2 regions of the Mesorhizobium sp. RCAM 05104 genome follow, and region 1 is predicted to be linked to the other one. Evidence: predicted binding sites of a transcription regulator. Region 1 holds the regulator's gene; the other holds the start of a gene.
The links. The regulator PhoB, encoded in region 1, activates phosphate uptake and scavenging genes when phosphate is short. The targets are predictions, from matches to a motif close to TGTCATNNANCTGTCAT.

Region 1 (7,202 bases):
TTGCGCTGGCGCGATCCGCAGCGCTACCGTGATGACTTCATCGCCATCCTGCTCTCGCACGGCATCGGCATGGGCCTGGTGCTGAAGGGTCAGTTGTTCACCGGCACCCATTCCTCGGGCGGCGAGTTCGGTCACATGATCCACCAGCCGAGGGGCGCGCTCTGCCGCTGTGGGCGACGCGGCTGCGTCGAGGCCTATGCCGGCAACTACGCCATCTGGCGCAACGCAAGGCAGCTGGGCGAGGACACCGAGCCGGTTGCCGATGTCAGCGACGCAGACATGCGCGCTCTGGCAGCCGCGGCCCGCGACAGCGCGGGGCCCGAGCGTGAAGCCTATCGCAAGGCCGGCGAAGCGCTCGGCTACGGCCTCGGCAGCCTGTTCGCGCTGATCGATCCGGCACCCGTCGCCATGGTCGGTGTCAGCGCCGCGGCCTTCGACCTGATCGAGCCGGCATTGCGCGAGGCCATAGCCCAGACCGCCGGAGGCCAGCATTCGGAATCGATTTCCTTCGACACCGAGCCGAACGAACTGCCGCTGATCCGCGAAGGCTGCGCCATGCGCGCGCTGACCTTCGTCGACCAGGAGATTTTCGCACCGGGCGCGCAAGCACGAACGGGCGCCGGAAAGAACGTTGCCTGAGGATCAGCGCATATTCTGAACGACCGGTCGACCTGAACCGGGCTTCACGATGGGTATGATGTCAGTTAGGCGCGCCAACTGTTAGGATGCTGTCTAATTCGACACGCCCAGCCAATGCTCATCATCCCGCACCCTCAACACTGAAATTTCAGCTAAACCATCATCAGGACCACCAAGAAATGACCGCCTCGCCTCCCTTTCTCGGCTTTCCCGATTGGCTTGCCGATGGCCGTATCCCGCGCGCGGTGATCTTCGGAGCCGGCCACGGCAGCACCTATCCCGGCGAGGACAGCCGCGGCTATGCCTTGGCCGCCGACGCCATCCGCGTTGCGAGTCAGGGCGATGCCACGCTCGTCGAGCACTGGGATTTCGATCTCGGCGGCCCGCTGTTCGACGGCAAGCCGGTCTGCTGCATCGACACCGGCGACATCCCGACCACCATGCATGACAATACCGGCAACAGGGCTCGAATCCAGGCGAAAACGCGTCAGGTTCTGGCATTGCCGGCCGTACCGATCCTGCTCGGCGGCGACGATTCCGTGCCCATCCCCTTCCTCGCCGGCTTTGCGGATCACGGGCCGGTCTGGATCCTGCAGATCGACGCCCATATCGACTGGCGCGACGAGGTGCATGGCGAGCGCTACGGCTATTCGAACCCGATGCGCCGCGCGAGCGAGATGCCGCATGTCGCCGGCATCGTGCAGGTCGGCATCCGTGGCGTTGGCAGCGCGCGCCTCACCGAAATCGAAGCGGCACGGCGCTATGGCAGCCGCCTTGTAACGGCCCGCGAGGTTCACGCCCAGGGCGTCGAAGCCGCTCTCCGGCATATTCCGGAAGGGGCGCGGGTCGTCGTAACCCTCGACTGCGACGGCCTCGATCCCGGCATCATGCCGGGCGTGGCGGCGCGTTCGCCCGGCGGCCTCACCTACACCCAGGTGATCGATCTGATCGCGGGCCTCGGCAGGCGGGCCAGGATCGCGGGATTCGACCTTGTCGAACTCTATCCTCCCGCCGACATTGACAGCCTGTCGGCCCTGACCGCGGCGCGCCTTCTCGTCAATGTGATCGGCACCGTCGTCCGGCAGGTTTGAGCCCGGACTGTCCCTAGTCTTCCCTGATCGCGTAACCCGCCCCGCGGATCGTGCGGATGACATCGGGCATGCGGCCATTGTTGACCGCCTTGCGCAACCGGCCGACATGCACGTCCACCGTGCGCTCGTCGATATAGATTGTCTCGCCCCAGACATTGTCGAGCAGCTGGCTGCGCGAGAAGACGCGGCCAGGGTGGCGCATCATGAATTCCAGCAGGCGGAATTCGGTCGGTCCGAGCCGGATCTCGCTCTTCTTGCGATAGACCCGGTGCGACTCACGATCGAGCACGATGTCGCCAACCTTGAGCACGCTGGACAGCACTTCCGGCTTGGCGCGGCGCAGCAGCGCCTTGACCCTGGCCATGAACTCCGGTGTCGAGAACGGCTTGACCAGATAATCGTCGGCGCCTGTCGAAAGGCCGCGCACGCGATCGCTCTCCTCGCCACGCGCGGTCAGCATGATTATCGGCAGCCGCTCGGTCTCGGGGCGCATTCTCAGCCGCCGGCAGAGTTCGATGCCGGAAACCGCCGGCACCATCCAGTCCAGCACCAGAAGGTCGGGGACGTTCTCCTGCAGCCGGATCTCGGCCTCGTCGCCGCGCGTCACCACCTCGACCTGGTAACCCTCTGACTCCAGATTGTAGCGGAGCAGCACACCCAGCGGCTCCTCGTCCTCCACCACCATGATGCGTGGCGCGATCATCGGCTGCTCACCCCTGTCGTCATGCCGCCGGCGCGGACATTGCCGTCTCGTCCTGCTTCGGGCGATTGGCGGGCAGCTGCGTGCCGGTCAAAACATAATACGCATTCTCGGCGATGTTGGTCACGTGATCGCCGATGCGTTCGAGGTTCTTGGCGCAGAACAACAGATGCGTGCACGCGGTGATGTTGCGCGGATCCTCCATCATGTAGGTCAGGAGTTCGCGGAACACGGACGTGTACTTGACGTCGATGCGTTCGTCGTCGTTCCTGAGCTTGGCCAGCGCCGCCGCGTCGGCGGCGGCATATTCCTCGATCACACCCTGCACCTGGATCAGCACCAGTTGCGCCATCGCATCGATCGAGTGCGAAAGGTCGCGAGGCGTGACGCTGAGGCCAACGGTGCCGACGCGTTTGGCTATGTTCTTGGCAAGATCGCCGATGCGTTCGAGGTCGCCGGCCATGCGGATCGAACCGACGACATGGCGCAGATCGTCGGCCATCGGCTGACGCTTGGCGATCAATGTGATGGCGCGGTCGTCGAGTTCGCGCTGGCGCGCGTCCATGATCGCGTCGTCGGAGACAACGCGCTGTGCCAGGGCGTTGTCGGAATTCAAAAGCGCCTTGGTCGCGCCGCCGACCATCGAGCCGGCGAGATCGCCCATATCGCTGATGAGCCTGCTGATCTGTCCGAGATCCTCGTCGAAAGAAGCGACTGTATGTTCGCCCATGATCTTAGTCCTCGTATGTCTGAGCTCAGCCGAAGCGGCCGGTGATGTAGTCCTGCGTGCGCTTCTCGCGGGGCGACGTGAAGATCTTCTCGGTGCGGTCGAATTCGACCAGTTCGCCCAGATACATGAAGGCGGTCTGCTTCGAGACGCGTGCCGCCTGCTGCATGTTGTGGGTGACGATGACGATCGTGTAGTCGGCCTGCAACTCGTCGATCAGCTCTTCGATCTTGGCGGTCGACAGCGGATCGAGCGCCGAAGCCGGCTCGTCGAGCAGGATGACTTCCGGCTTCACCGCCACGGTGCGGGCGATGCAGAGCCGCTGCTGCTGGCCGCCCGAAAGACTGAGGCCGCTGGCGTTGAGCTTGTCCTTGACCTCGGTCCACAGCGCGGCGCGCTTGAGCGCCTGCTCGACACGGCCGTCCATCTCGGACTTGCTGATCTTCTCATAGAGCCTGACGCCGAAAGCGATGTTCTCATAGATCGACATCGGAAATGGCGTCGGCTTCTGGAACACCATGCCGATCTTGGTCCGCAGCAGGTTGAGATCCTGCGACCGGTCAAGGATATTCTGACCGTCGAGCAGCACCTGGCCCTCGGCGGTCTGTTTCGGGTAGAGCTCGTAGATGCGGTTGAAGACGCGCAGCAGCGTCGACTTTCCGCAGCCCGAGGGCCCGATGAAGGCGGTGACGCTGCGCTCGGGCAGCGACAGGGTGATACCCTTGAGCGCCTTGCTCTGACCGTAGTAAAAGTTGAGGTTCTTGACCTCGATCTTGGCTTTGGCGGTTGCCTCGGCGGCGATCGTCATGTCTGGAGACAACATCTGACTCATTTGTCCTCTCTGCGTCCGGTCAGGCTGCGAGCAAAGATGCTGAGCGCGAGAACCGTCAATGTGATTATGAGTGCGCCGGTCCAGGCCAGTTGCTGCCATTCCTCGTAAGGACTGAGAGCGAACTGGAAGATGGTCACCGGCAGGCTGGCCATCGGCGCGTTGAGATTGCTCGACCAGAACTGGTTGTTGAGCGCTGTAAAGAGCAGTGGCGCGGTCTCGCCCGAAATACGGGCGATCGACAGCAATATGCCTGTGACGATACCGGAAAGAGCGGCGCGGTAGGCCACCGACTTGATGACAACCCAGCGCGGCGCGCCGATCGCGGTGCCGGCTTCGCGCAAGGCGTTCGGCACCAGGTTGAGCATGTCTTCGGTGGTGCGCACGACGACCGGAATGACCAGGATGGCGAGTGCGACAGAACCGGCAAGGGCCGAGAAATGCCCCATCGGCCGCACCATCAGTTCGTAGACGAACAGGCCGATGATGATCGACGGCGCCGACAGCAGGATGTCGTTGATGAAACGCACCACCGTGGTGAGTTTTGAGAAGCGGCCGTATTCGGCCATGTAGGTTCCTGCAAGCACGCCGATTGGCGTGCCGACGATGACGGCGATGACCGTCATCACCACGCTGCCGTAGATGGCGTTGAGCAACCCACCGGCGTCGCCGGGTGGCGGCGTCATCTGCGTGAAGACGTCGAGGGACAGGCCGGCGGTGCCCTTGTAGACCAGCGCGCCGAGGATGAGCGCCAGCCAGGCAAGTCCGATGCCCGCGGCGATGACGCACAGCGTCATCATCACGGCATTCTTCCTCTTGCGGCTCTGGTGAAGCGATGAGGCTGTCGACATCGGTCAGGCTCCCGTGCGGGCGTCGATGCGCATCAGCATGTAGCGTGCGATGGCAAGGATCAGGAAGGTGATGACGAACAGGATCAGGCCGAGCGCCACCAGCGAAGACGTGTAGAGATCGCCGACGGCTTCGGTGAATTCATTGGCGATGGTCGCGGAGATCGTGGTCGCCGGTGCGAACAGCGAGGTGCTGATCCGATGCGCGTTGCCGATGACGAAGGTCACCGCCATGGTTTCGCCGAGCGCGCGGCCGAGACCAAGCATGACGCCGCCCATGATGCCGATCCTTGTGTAGGGAATGACAACGCGGCGGGTCACTTCCCAGGTCGTGCAGCCAATGCCGTAGGCGGATTCCTTCAGCACCGGCGGCACCGTGTCGAAGACGTCCTTGGTGATCGAGGTGATGAAGGGCAGCACCATGATGGCCAGGATCAGCGACGAGGTCAAAAGGCCGATGCCGTAAGGCGGGCCGGCAAACAGGCTGTTGAGGCCGGGAATGCCGTGGAACGCGCCGATGATGAAGGGCTGCACGGTCGTCTGCAGGAACGGCGCCAGCACGAACAGGCCCCAGATGCCGTAGATGATCGACGGGATGCCGGCGAGCAGTTCCACCGCCATGCCGATCGGCCGCCGAAGCGGCCGCGGGCAAAGTTCGGTGAGGAAGATGGCAATGCCGATGCCGAGCGGAACGGCGATCAGGATGGCGATCGCCGAGGTGACGATGGTGCCGTAGATCGGCGCCAGCGCGCCGAATTTTTCGGTGACCGGATTCCAGCTTTCACTGGTCAGGAAGGAGAAGCCGAAGGTCGACAGCGCCTGCCAGGAACCGGCAAACAGCGAGATCGCGACACCGCCGAGCAGGACCAGCACCAATATGGCGGCGGCGCGGGTAAGCCCGTGGAAGATCGCGTCGGTCAACGCGAACCGCCTGACGGTGGCATCGCGCGAACCTCGAATGGCTGGCAAGGCTTCCTGGACAGCGCTCATGTGAAGCTCGGCTCTTTGTGTTGAGGAAAAAGGAGCGCCGCGGCGCGGCGCTCCTTTGGAGGATGTTACTCGCCGGCGTAGACGGGCTTGCCGTCGGTGACGATATCCGACTTCCACGAAGCCTTGATCAGGTCGACGACGTTGTCGGGGATCGAAACGTAGTCGAGGCCCTTGGCGATGTCCTTGCCGTCCTTGTAGGCCCAGGCGAAGAACTTCAGCGCTTCACCGGTGGCGGCGACATCCTCGGGAGTCTTGTGGATCAGCACCCAGGTCGATGCGGCGATCGGCCAGGTGGCGTCGCCGGGCTCGTTGGTGATGATGACGTTGAAGTTCTTCGCACCCTTCCAGTCGGCGTTCGAAGCAGCCGAGCCGAAGGATTCGAGCGACGGCTCGACAACCTTGCCGGCAGCGTTCAACATCTTGGAGTAGGACAGGTTGTTCTGGGACGCATAGGCATACTCGACGTAGCCGATGCCGCCGTCGGTCTGCTTGACGGTGTTGGCAACGCCTTCGCTGCCCTTGGCGCCGACGCCGACCGGCCATTCGACCGCCGTGTCGGAACCGATCTTGTCCTTCCAGTCGGGCGACAGCTTGACCAGGTAGTTGGTGAAGTTGAAGGTCGTGCCCGAGCCGTCCGAACGATGCACGACGGCGATCGCGGTCGACGGCAGGGTGAGCGTGGGGTTCAGCGCCTTGATCGCGGCATCGTCCCAGGTGGTGATGGCGCCCAGATAGATCTGGGCCAGCGTCTTGCCGTCGAGAACCAGTTCGCCCGGCTTGATGCCGGTGAGGTTGACGATCGGCACGATGCCGCCCATCACCATCGGAAACTGGACGAGGCCGTTCTTTTCCAGGTCGGCATCGGACATCGGCTTGTCGGTGGCGCCGAAGGTCACGGTCTTGGCGATGACCTGCTTGATGCCGCCGCCCGAGCCGATCGACTGGTAGTTGAGGCCAACGTTGGTGTCTTTCTTGTAGGTGTCGGCCCACTTGGCGAACACCGGATAGATGAAGGTCGAGCCGGCGCCGGAAAGATCAGCTGCCATTGCCGCGGAAAGGGTGAAGGTAGACGCCGTAGCCATTGCAATCGCAACGGCCGCCGAGCGGATGAAATGTCTCATGTGGCCTGCTCCTGTTCGGAAGATGGTCTCTCGGCGCCATTCCTCTCGGCGCCCGCTGAGGCCAATAGCCTTCGATTATTACAGTCGCATGACAGTTTGATGTCACCCCGGTAACGCGTCACCGGGGAAGGGAAGGCGCCAGCCAACCGGCGCTCGCCGGGGAGCCTGGCTTTGCTCCCGGAATCAGGCACTTGCGCCGTTTCAGACCGAAGCCGGCCTGCCGTTTCCGGATCGCTGCCCTGGTAAAGAAAATCCGG
Region 2 (7,202 bases), 290 kb from region 1:
ATGCGCGACGGCCAGTTCCGCGAACTCTACCGCATGAGCGAGGCCGAGCGCCGCTTTTTGATGCGCACCGACTGGGGTTTCGTCCACCAGAACCCAGCGGATGGCCTGCGCATGACTGTGTCGGCCGGAGCCAATGTCGGCGAACGACTGATGGCTGTGGGTGATCGCCATTACGGCAAGATCCGCGCCACGGCCGTCGACTGGCTGTCGCGCGTCGAGATCGACGAGGACCGCATCGACGACGAGCCCCGCGCCTTTTCCGGCGGCATGCGCCAGCGCCTGCAGATTGCCCGCAACCTCGTCACCGGGCCACGCCTGGTGTTCATGGACGAACCGACCGGCGGCCTCGACGTCTCGGTGCAGGCGCGCCTGCTCGACCTGTTGCGCGGTCTGGTCACCGATCTTGGTCTCGCCGCCATCGTCGTCACCCACGACCTCGCCGTGGCACGCCTGCTGTCGCAACGCATGATGGTGATGAAGGACGGCCGCGTCATCGAAAGCGGCCTCACCGACCGTGTGCTCGATGACCCGCGCGCGCCCTACACCCAGCTTCTCGTTTCTTCCATTTTGCAGGTCTAGCCGCGTGATCCCGAAAAGTGGAAGGCGGTTTTCGGACCAGATCATGCGGCAAAGCAAAGGACACTGACATGGCAACCCCGCTCGTCGTCTCCGACGTCGCCAAGAGCTTCACCATGCATCTGCGCGACGGTATCAAATTGCCTGTCGTCGCCGGTGTCTCGTTCTCGATCAGGGCTGGCGAATGCACCGTGCTTGGCGGCCCGTCCGGCGCTGGCAAGAGCTCGATCCTCAAGATGCTCTACGGCAACTACGCCGTCGACGAGGGTCAGATCATCGTCAGCCATGACGACGGCCTGATCGACCTTGCCACCGCCAGCCCGCGCACCGTGCTTGCGGTGCGCCGCCAGACCATCGGCTATGTCAGCCAGTTCCTGCGCACCGTGCCGCGCGTCCCGGCGCTGGATGTCGTCGCCGAGCCGCTGGTCGAGCGCGGCGAGGACCGCGAGAGCGCGCGCGACAAGGCGCGCGCCTTGCTGGCGCAACTCAACCTGCCGGAGAAACTCTGGGCTCTGCCGCCGGCGACCTTCTCCGGTGGCGAGCAGCAGCGCGTCAACATAGCGCGCGGCTTCATTACCGAGCACCCGATCCTGCTGCTCGACGAGCCGACCGCCTCGCTCGACGCCAGGAACCGCGACGTGGTGATCCAACTCATCGCTGGCAAGAAGACGGCGGGCGTCGCCCTGCTCGGCATCTTCCATGACCACGACGTGCGCGAGGCGGTTGCCGACCGCATCATTGACGTCACCGTTTTTGCCCCGGGAAAAATCGCCGCATGACCAGGAAATTATCGGAAGCGCCACTGGTCCACCCGACGGCGGAGATACAGAACTCGACACTTGGCCGCTGGACCGAGATCGCCGACCGCAGCCGGGTTTCCGAAAGCGAACTCGGCGATTACTCCTACATGATGCAGGACTGCGCCGTCTGGTGCGCGACGATCGGCAAGTTTTCCAACATTGCGGCAAGCGTGCGCATCAACGCCACCAACCACCCGACATGGCGGCCGACGCTGCACCATTTCACCTATCGCGCCTCCGACTATTGGGACGATGCCGAGCACGAGAGCGAATTCTTCGCCCAGCGCCGCGCCAAGCGCGTCACCATTGGTCATGACACCTGGCTCGGTCACGGCTCGACCATCCTGCCTGGCGTCACTGTCGGCGATGGCGCGGCGGTCGGCGCCGGAGCGGTCGTCTCGAAAGATGTCGCGCCCTACACCATCGTCGGTGGCGTGCCGGCCAGGCCGATCCGCGAGCGCTTCGACCGTCGCACCGCCGAGCGCTACCAGGCGCTTGCCTGGTGGGACTGGGACCACACAAGGCTACGCGCCTCGCTCGATGATTTTCGGTCGCTTGAGGCCGAAGCCTTCCTGGAGAAATATGGCGGGTAGAGCAATTGCAGGAAAAGTGGGAACCGGTTTTCCGTCCGGAATTGCGTTAGACAACGAGAGATAGGCCATCACATCATCGTCATGGGCGAACCTGTTTCATATCCCTGACACATCGCCGGGGCAGGACGCGGTCTTTCCCTTGGAGATCGCAATGCCTGTTTCTGTCAGACCGTCGCTCGCCGGATTCTTTGCCGGCTCCAATCCGACCCCTCCGGTGCATCTCGGCACCCGCTATGACACGTCGGGCAATTTCCTGATCGAACCCGGCAATACGGTTGTCAGCCACCTGGTCAGCGGTTCGCCATCCGAGGCCGTGGTGCTTGCGGTGCGCGACCGGATGCTGGCGATGCCCGACGCCGACCGGCTCGCCTTCACGCCCGTCTCCAGCCTGCACATGACGCTTTTCCAGGGCATCATCGAGTACCGCCGCCGCTTGCCCTACTGGCCGGGTGACGTACCGCTCGACACCAGCATCGACGCGATGACCCGCCTCTATCTGGAACGGCTGAAAGGCTTCGAGGGCCTTGGCCCGTTCAACATCAAGGTGGTCGAAGTCGTACCGACGGGACTCACCGTTGCCGGCGCGACGGACGAGGACGTGGGCATCATGCGTGCCTGGCGCGATGCCTTGGCCGTGCCGTTCGGATACCGGCACCCCGATCACGACGCTTACGTCTTCCACATCACCTTTGCCTATCAGATCCAGCGTCTTGCCGACGACAGGGCGGCTGAATGGCAAGCATTGTTCGATGACTCTCTCGCGCTTTTCGCGCGGCAGGCGCCGGTGATCGAGATCAGGACGCCTGCCTTCTGTGCATTCCGCGACATGAAGCACTTCGAGGAGTTGCTTGTGCTCGGCTGATCGCTCTGAAAGGGACGCCAGACGCCGCGTCTGTGGGCGGTAACAAAACTGACATCAATCCGACACCGCAGGTTCATGGCGCTGCGCTAGCGAAGGCCAACAGACCTTCAACCGCGACTGGACTGGAACCTGCCCATGTCAGCAACGTCAGCCACGCTCGAAATCCGCGGCGTCTCTCGCCGATTTGGCAAGAACATCGCCGTCAGCAATGTCGACATTTCCATCCCGCAAGGTCAGATGGTCGGCATTATCGGCCGTTCCGGAGCCGGCAAATCGACCCTTTTGCGCATGATCAACCGTCTCATCGATCCCAGCCAGGGGTCGATTTTTTTTGACGGCGCCGAGGTTTCCCAGCTGCGTGGTTCGCCGTTGCGGCGCTGGCAGCGCGACTGCGCCATGATCTTCCAGCAGTTCAACCTGGTGCCGCGCCTCGATGTGCTGACCAACGTGCTGCTCGGCAAGCTGAACCACCGTTCGACCATCACCAATCTGTTCGGTATGTTCTCGCGCGCCGAGTGCGCCGAGGCGGTTGCGGCGCTGGAGCGGCTCGATATCGCCCGCACGGCACTGCAGCCCGCCGGCACCTTGTCGGGCGGCCAGCAGCAGCGCGTCGCCATCGCGCGTGCCATGATGCAGCAGCCCAGGGTTATCCTCGCCGACGAGCCGATCGCTTCGCTCGACCCGCTCAACGCCAAGGTGGTGATGGATTCGCTGCAGGATATCAATCTGCGCGAAGGCATCACCGTCGTCACCAATCTTCACACGCTGGATACCGCCCGCACCTATTGCAATCGCATCATCGGCATGGCTGCCGGCAAGGTCGTCTTCGATGGCCCGCCGGAAGAGCTCAACCGCGAGGCCGTGCGTCTCGTCTATGGCGCCGACAGCAATGGCGGCGAAATCTCCGAGGCCATCACCTCGACCAGCGTTGCCATCAAGCAAAAGATCGCCGCATCCGCCGGACCGCTCGAGCCCGCATTCCCGGGTTACTGAGCCCATGGTCCCGAACCGAAGGTCCGCGTTAGCGAAACTTGGAATCCGGTTTTTGGGAAAGACCATGGGCCAGGAAAGAGCGATCGGGATCGCCCGCCCGCGTCAAGGGCACCTGTCGAAATCAAGAACGCTGCCGGCGCGGGGCCGGAACCTACAGGAGAGATATCAGATGTTCAGGAAGATGGTTTTTGGCGCCGTTTCGGTGCTCGCAATGGCGACCGGCATTGCCCATGCCGCCGATATGAAGGAATTTCGCGTCGGCATTCTCGGCGGTGAAAACGAGACCGACCGACTGCGCAACTATCAGTGCCTCGCCGACCACCTGAAGGCAGAATTCGGCTTCGAGAAAGTGTCGCTGTTCCCGGCCGCCGATTATGACGGTGTCATCCAGGGCCTGCTCGGTGGCACGCTCGACTTCGCCGAGCTCGGCGCATCCGGCTACGCCAGCGTCGTTCTCAAGGACCCGAAGGCCGTCACCCCGATCCTCACCACCCAGCAGACTGACGGCGCGACCGGCTATTATTCGATCGGCCTGGCGCTCAAGTCCTCCGGCATCACCGACATCAAGTCGGCCAAGGGCAAGAAGCTTGGCTACGCCGATCCGGATTCGACCTCCGGCTATCTGATCCCGCTGACCCAGATTCCGAAGGACACCGGTGCCTCCAACGAAACCTTCTTCGCTTCGACGCAGTTCAATGGTGGCCACGAGAACAACGTTCTGGCCGTGCGTGACGGCAAGGTCGACGTGGCGGTCGACGACTCTTCCGGCATCGGCGACTTCAAGGATGGCTACACCTCCGGCACCTTCCACAAGGAAGTCGCCAAGGGTGCCGTCGACCCCAACGACTTCGTCGAAGTCTGGCGCTCGGGCCTGATCCCGAACGGCCCGCTGGTCGTGCGCACTGCGCTCGGCGACGACATGACCGCGAAGCTTGCCGACTTTTTCACGCAGCTCCCCAAGAAGGACAAGGCCTGCTTCGAAGGCATCGAAGGCGGCGATTTTACCGGCTACGTCCCGGTGAAGCCGGACTTCTACAACGTCATCGTCGAAGCCCGTAAGGCAGCCATCGGCGGCTAACGGTAAAATCAAGAAGGGCGGTGTTACTAAAGCGACGTGCGTCCACTTGGACGCACAAAGTACGCTTTAGCACTTTAGATTGCCGCATCGGACTTTCCGAAAATCGGACTTCGATTTTCGGGCCGATGCGGCGGCACCGCCCTTTTTGCATCTCCGATCATGACCCTTTCCTTGACCGCTCATTCAGACGCGACGCACCAGGCAGCCGATGCCTGGCGACGCCAGACATCCTTGCGCCGGCTCTATACGGCCATCGGTGTCGGCCTGCTCATTGTCGCGCTCTGCGGCTCCATGTGGTTCGCCGACGAAGCCAACGCCGGGCATTTCTTCGACCGGCTGCCGCACATACTGGACTTCCTGAGCTGGCTCGTCCCCAAGGACTGGAACGATGTCTGGCGGGCGATGTTCGACGTCGCCTCCCCACACGACACCGGCACCCAGGAATTCAACTTCCCGCTCGGCCGCGCCTATGTCTGGGGCAGCTTCTACATCCCCGAATATTTCGAGTTGATGCTGACCACGCTGAACGTGGCGCTGGTCTCGACCTTCATCGGTTTCGTCTTTGCCGTGCCGTTCTCCTTCATCGCGGCGCGCAACCTGACGCCGCATCCGGTGCTGCGGCTGATCGTCAAGCGCTTCATGGAACTGCTGCGCGCTTTTCCCGAGATCGTCATCGCCGGTCTGTTCGCGGCCATTGTCTCGATCGGCCCGATCGCCGCCATCATCGCCATCGGCCTGCATTCGATCGGCGCGCTGGGCAAGCTGTTCTACGAGATCAACGAGAACATCGACATGCGCGCCGAGGAAGGCTTGCGAGCGGTCGGCGCCAACTGGTTCGAGCGGATGCGCTTTGCCGGCCTGCCGCAGGTGCTGCCCAACTTCATGTCCTACACGCTGCTGCGAATCGAGATCAACGTGCGCATCTCCACCATCATGGGCGCGGTCGGCGGCGGCGGTATCGGCGAAGAGCTGAAGCTGTCCATCTCTCGCGGCTTCGGCGCCAAGACGATAGCCTTGGTGCTGCTCCTGTTCACCACGATTTTCATCGTCGACCAGTTCTCCGCCTGGCTGCGCCGCAAGCTTGTCGGCGAGCAAGCCTTCATGGTTGGAGCTTAACCGATGACCACCATGACCGCCGATCAGATCCAGTCGATCGAGGAGCGCTTTCCGCACGTGTTCCGGCGCCCATTCCACCAGCGTTTCGGACCGCTGCTGTTGCTTGGAGGCACCCTTGTCTACCTCCTCTACGCCCTGTGGTTCTTCAACCTGCCGCAGGTGATGCGGGACTCGCACTGGGAGCGCCTGCCGCTGTTCCTGACCCAATGGATCAGCTACGACGTGCAGCCGATCTTCCGCCTCGACGAACCGCAGATCACCGCCAAATATCCTCGCTTCTCGGTGCTCGGCCCGGACCCACATCCGGACTGGGTCAAGACCAATGCCGACGGTTCGGTGACGATCCTGATCGATGGCGCCGCCAAGTCGGTCACCTTCAACAAGATGCAAGCGACGATCATTGCCAACGGTGAGACCGTGCCAGTCGCGCTGGACACCGGCAAGCCGCTGATCTCCGGCCCGGTTCCCGACTGGATCATCGCGCATGAGGACGAGGTCGTCGCCGACATGGGATTTGCCGGCGAGGTCCGTGTCGCCGCCGACCGCGTCAAGATACGCAAGCGCTTCCTCGGCTGGGCGAATTTTGTCTTCGATACCCGTTCGCCGTTCTTCGGCAAGTCGGCGGGCGAAGTGGCCTGGCTCATCGTCTCCGGGCCCGAACTCAAGCCGGGCACGTCCAATCTGGCGCTGGCCGGCGACAACATCTGGAACAACGCCCAGTGGCAGCATGGCGACGTCTGGACCAAGCTCTTGCAGACCATCGTCATGGCCTTTCTCGGCACCGCGCTTGGCGGCATCGTCGCCTTCCCGCTCGCGTTCTTCGCCGCCCGCAACATCACGCCCAGCCGGCTGGTCAACCAGGTGCTCAAGCGCTTCTTCGACTTCATGCGCTCGATCGACATGCTGATCTGGGCGCTGTTCTTCACCCGCGCCTTCGGACCGGGTCCCCTGGCGGGCAGCGCCGCGATCTTCTTCACCGAGATCGGCACGCTCGGCAAAACCTATTCCGAGGCGCTCGAAAACATCGACGATAAGCCGCGCGAGGGTGTCGTCTCGACCGGTGCCAACGGCCTTCTGGTGCAGCGCTACGGCGTGCTGCCGGAAGTGATCCCGGTGTTCATCAGCCAGACGCTCTACCAGTGGGAATCCAACACCAGGGGCGCGACCATCATAGGTGCCGTCGG

Region 2: the regulator PhoB is predicted to act here: its motif matches at 2,881-2,897, upstream of phnC (phosphonate ABC transporter ATP-binding protein).

Annotation. Positions count from the first base shown of each region.
Region 1 is NZ_CM185033.1:4,422,995-4,430,196, reverse strand. Features, by position in the region: gene AC56QP_RS21705 (ROK family protein) at 1-639, shown strand, start outside; gene AC56QP_RS21700 (agmatinase) at 819-1,730, shown strand; gene phoB (phosphate regulon transcriptional regulator PhoB) at 1,744-2,433, opposite strand; gene phoU (phosphate signaling complex protein PhoU) at 2,453-3,160, opposite strand; gene pstB (phosphate ABC transporter ATP-binding protein PstB) at 3,186-3,989, opposite strand; gene pstA (phosphate ABC transporter permease PstA) at 3,986-4,837, opposite strand; gene pstC (phosphate ABC transporter permease subunit PstC) at 4,841-5,824, opposite strand; gene pstS (phosphate ABC transporter substrate-binding protein PstS) at 5,890-6,945, opposite strand.
Region 2 is NZ_CM185033.1:4,708,158-4,715,359, reverse strand. Features, by position in the region: gene phnK (phosphonate C-P lyase system protein PhnK) at 1-579, shown strand, start outside; gene phnL (phosphonate C-P lyase system protein PhnL) at 648-1,355, shown strand; gene AC56QP_RS23130 (DapH/DapD/GlmU-related protein) at 1,352-1,969, shown strand; gene AC56QP_RS23125 (DUF1868 domain-containing protein) at 2,121-2,831, shown strand; gene phnC (phosphonate ABC transporter ATP-binding protein) at 2,967-3,824, shown strand; gene phnD (phosphonate ABC transporter substrate-binding protein) at 3,994-4,902, shown strand; gene phnE (phosphonate ABC transporter, permease protein PhnE) at 5,062-6,018, shown strand; gene phnE (phosphonate ABC transporter, permease protein PhnE) at 6,022-7,202, shown strand, end outside.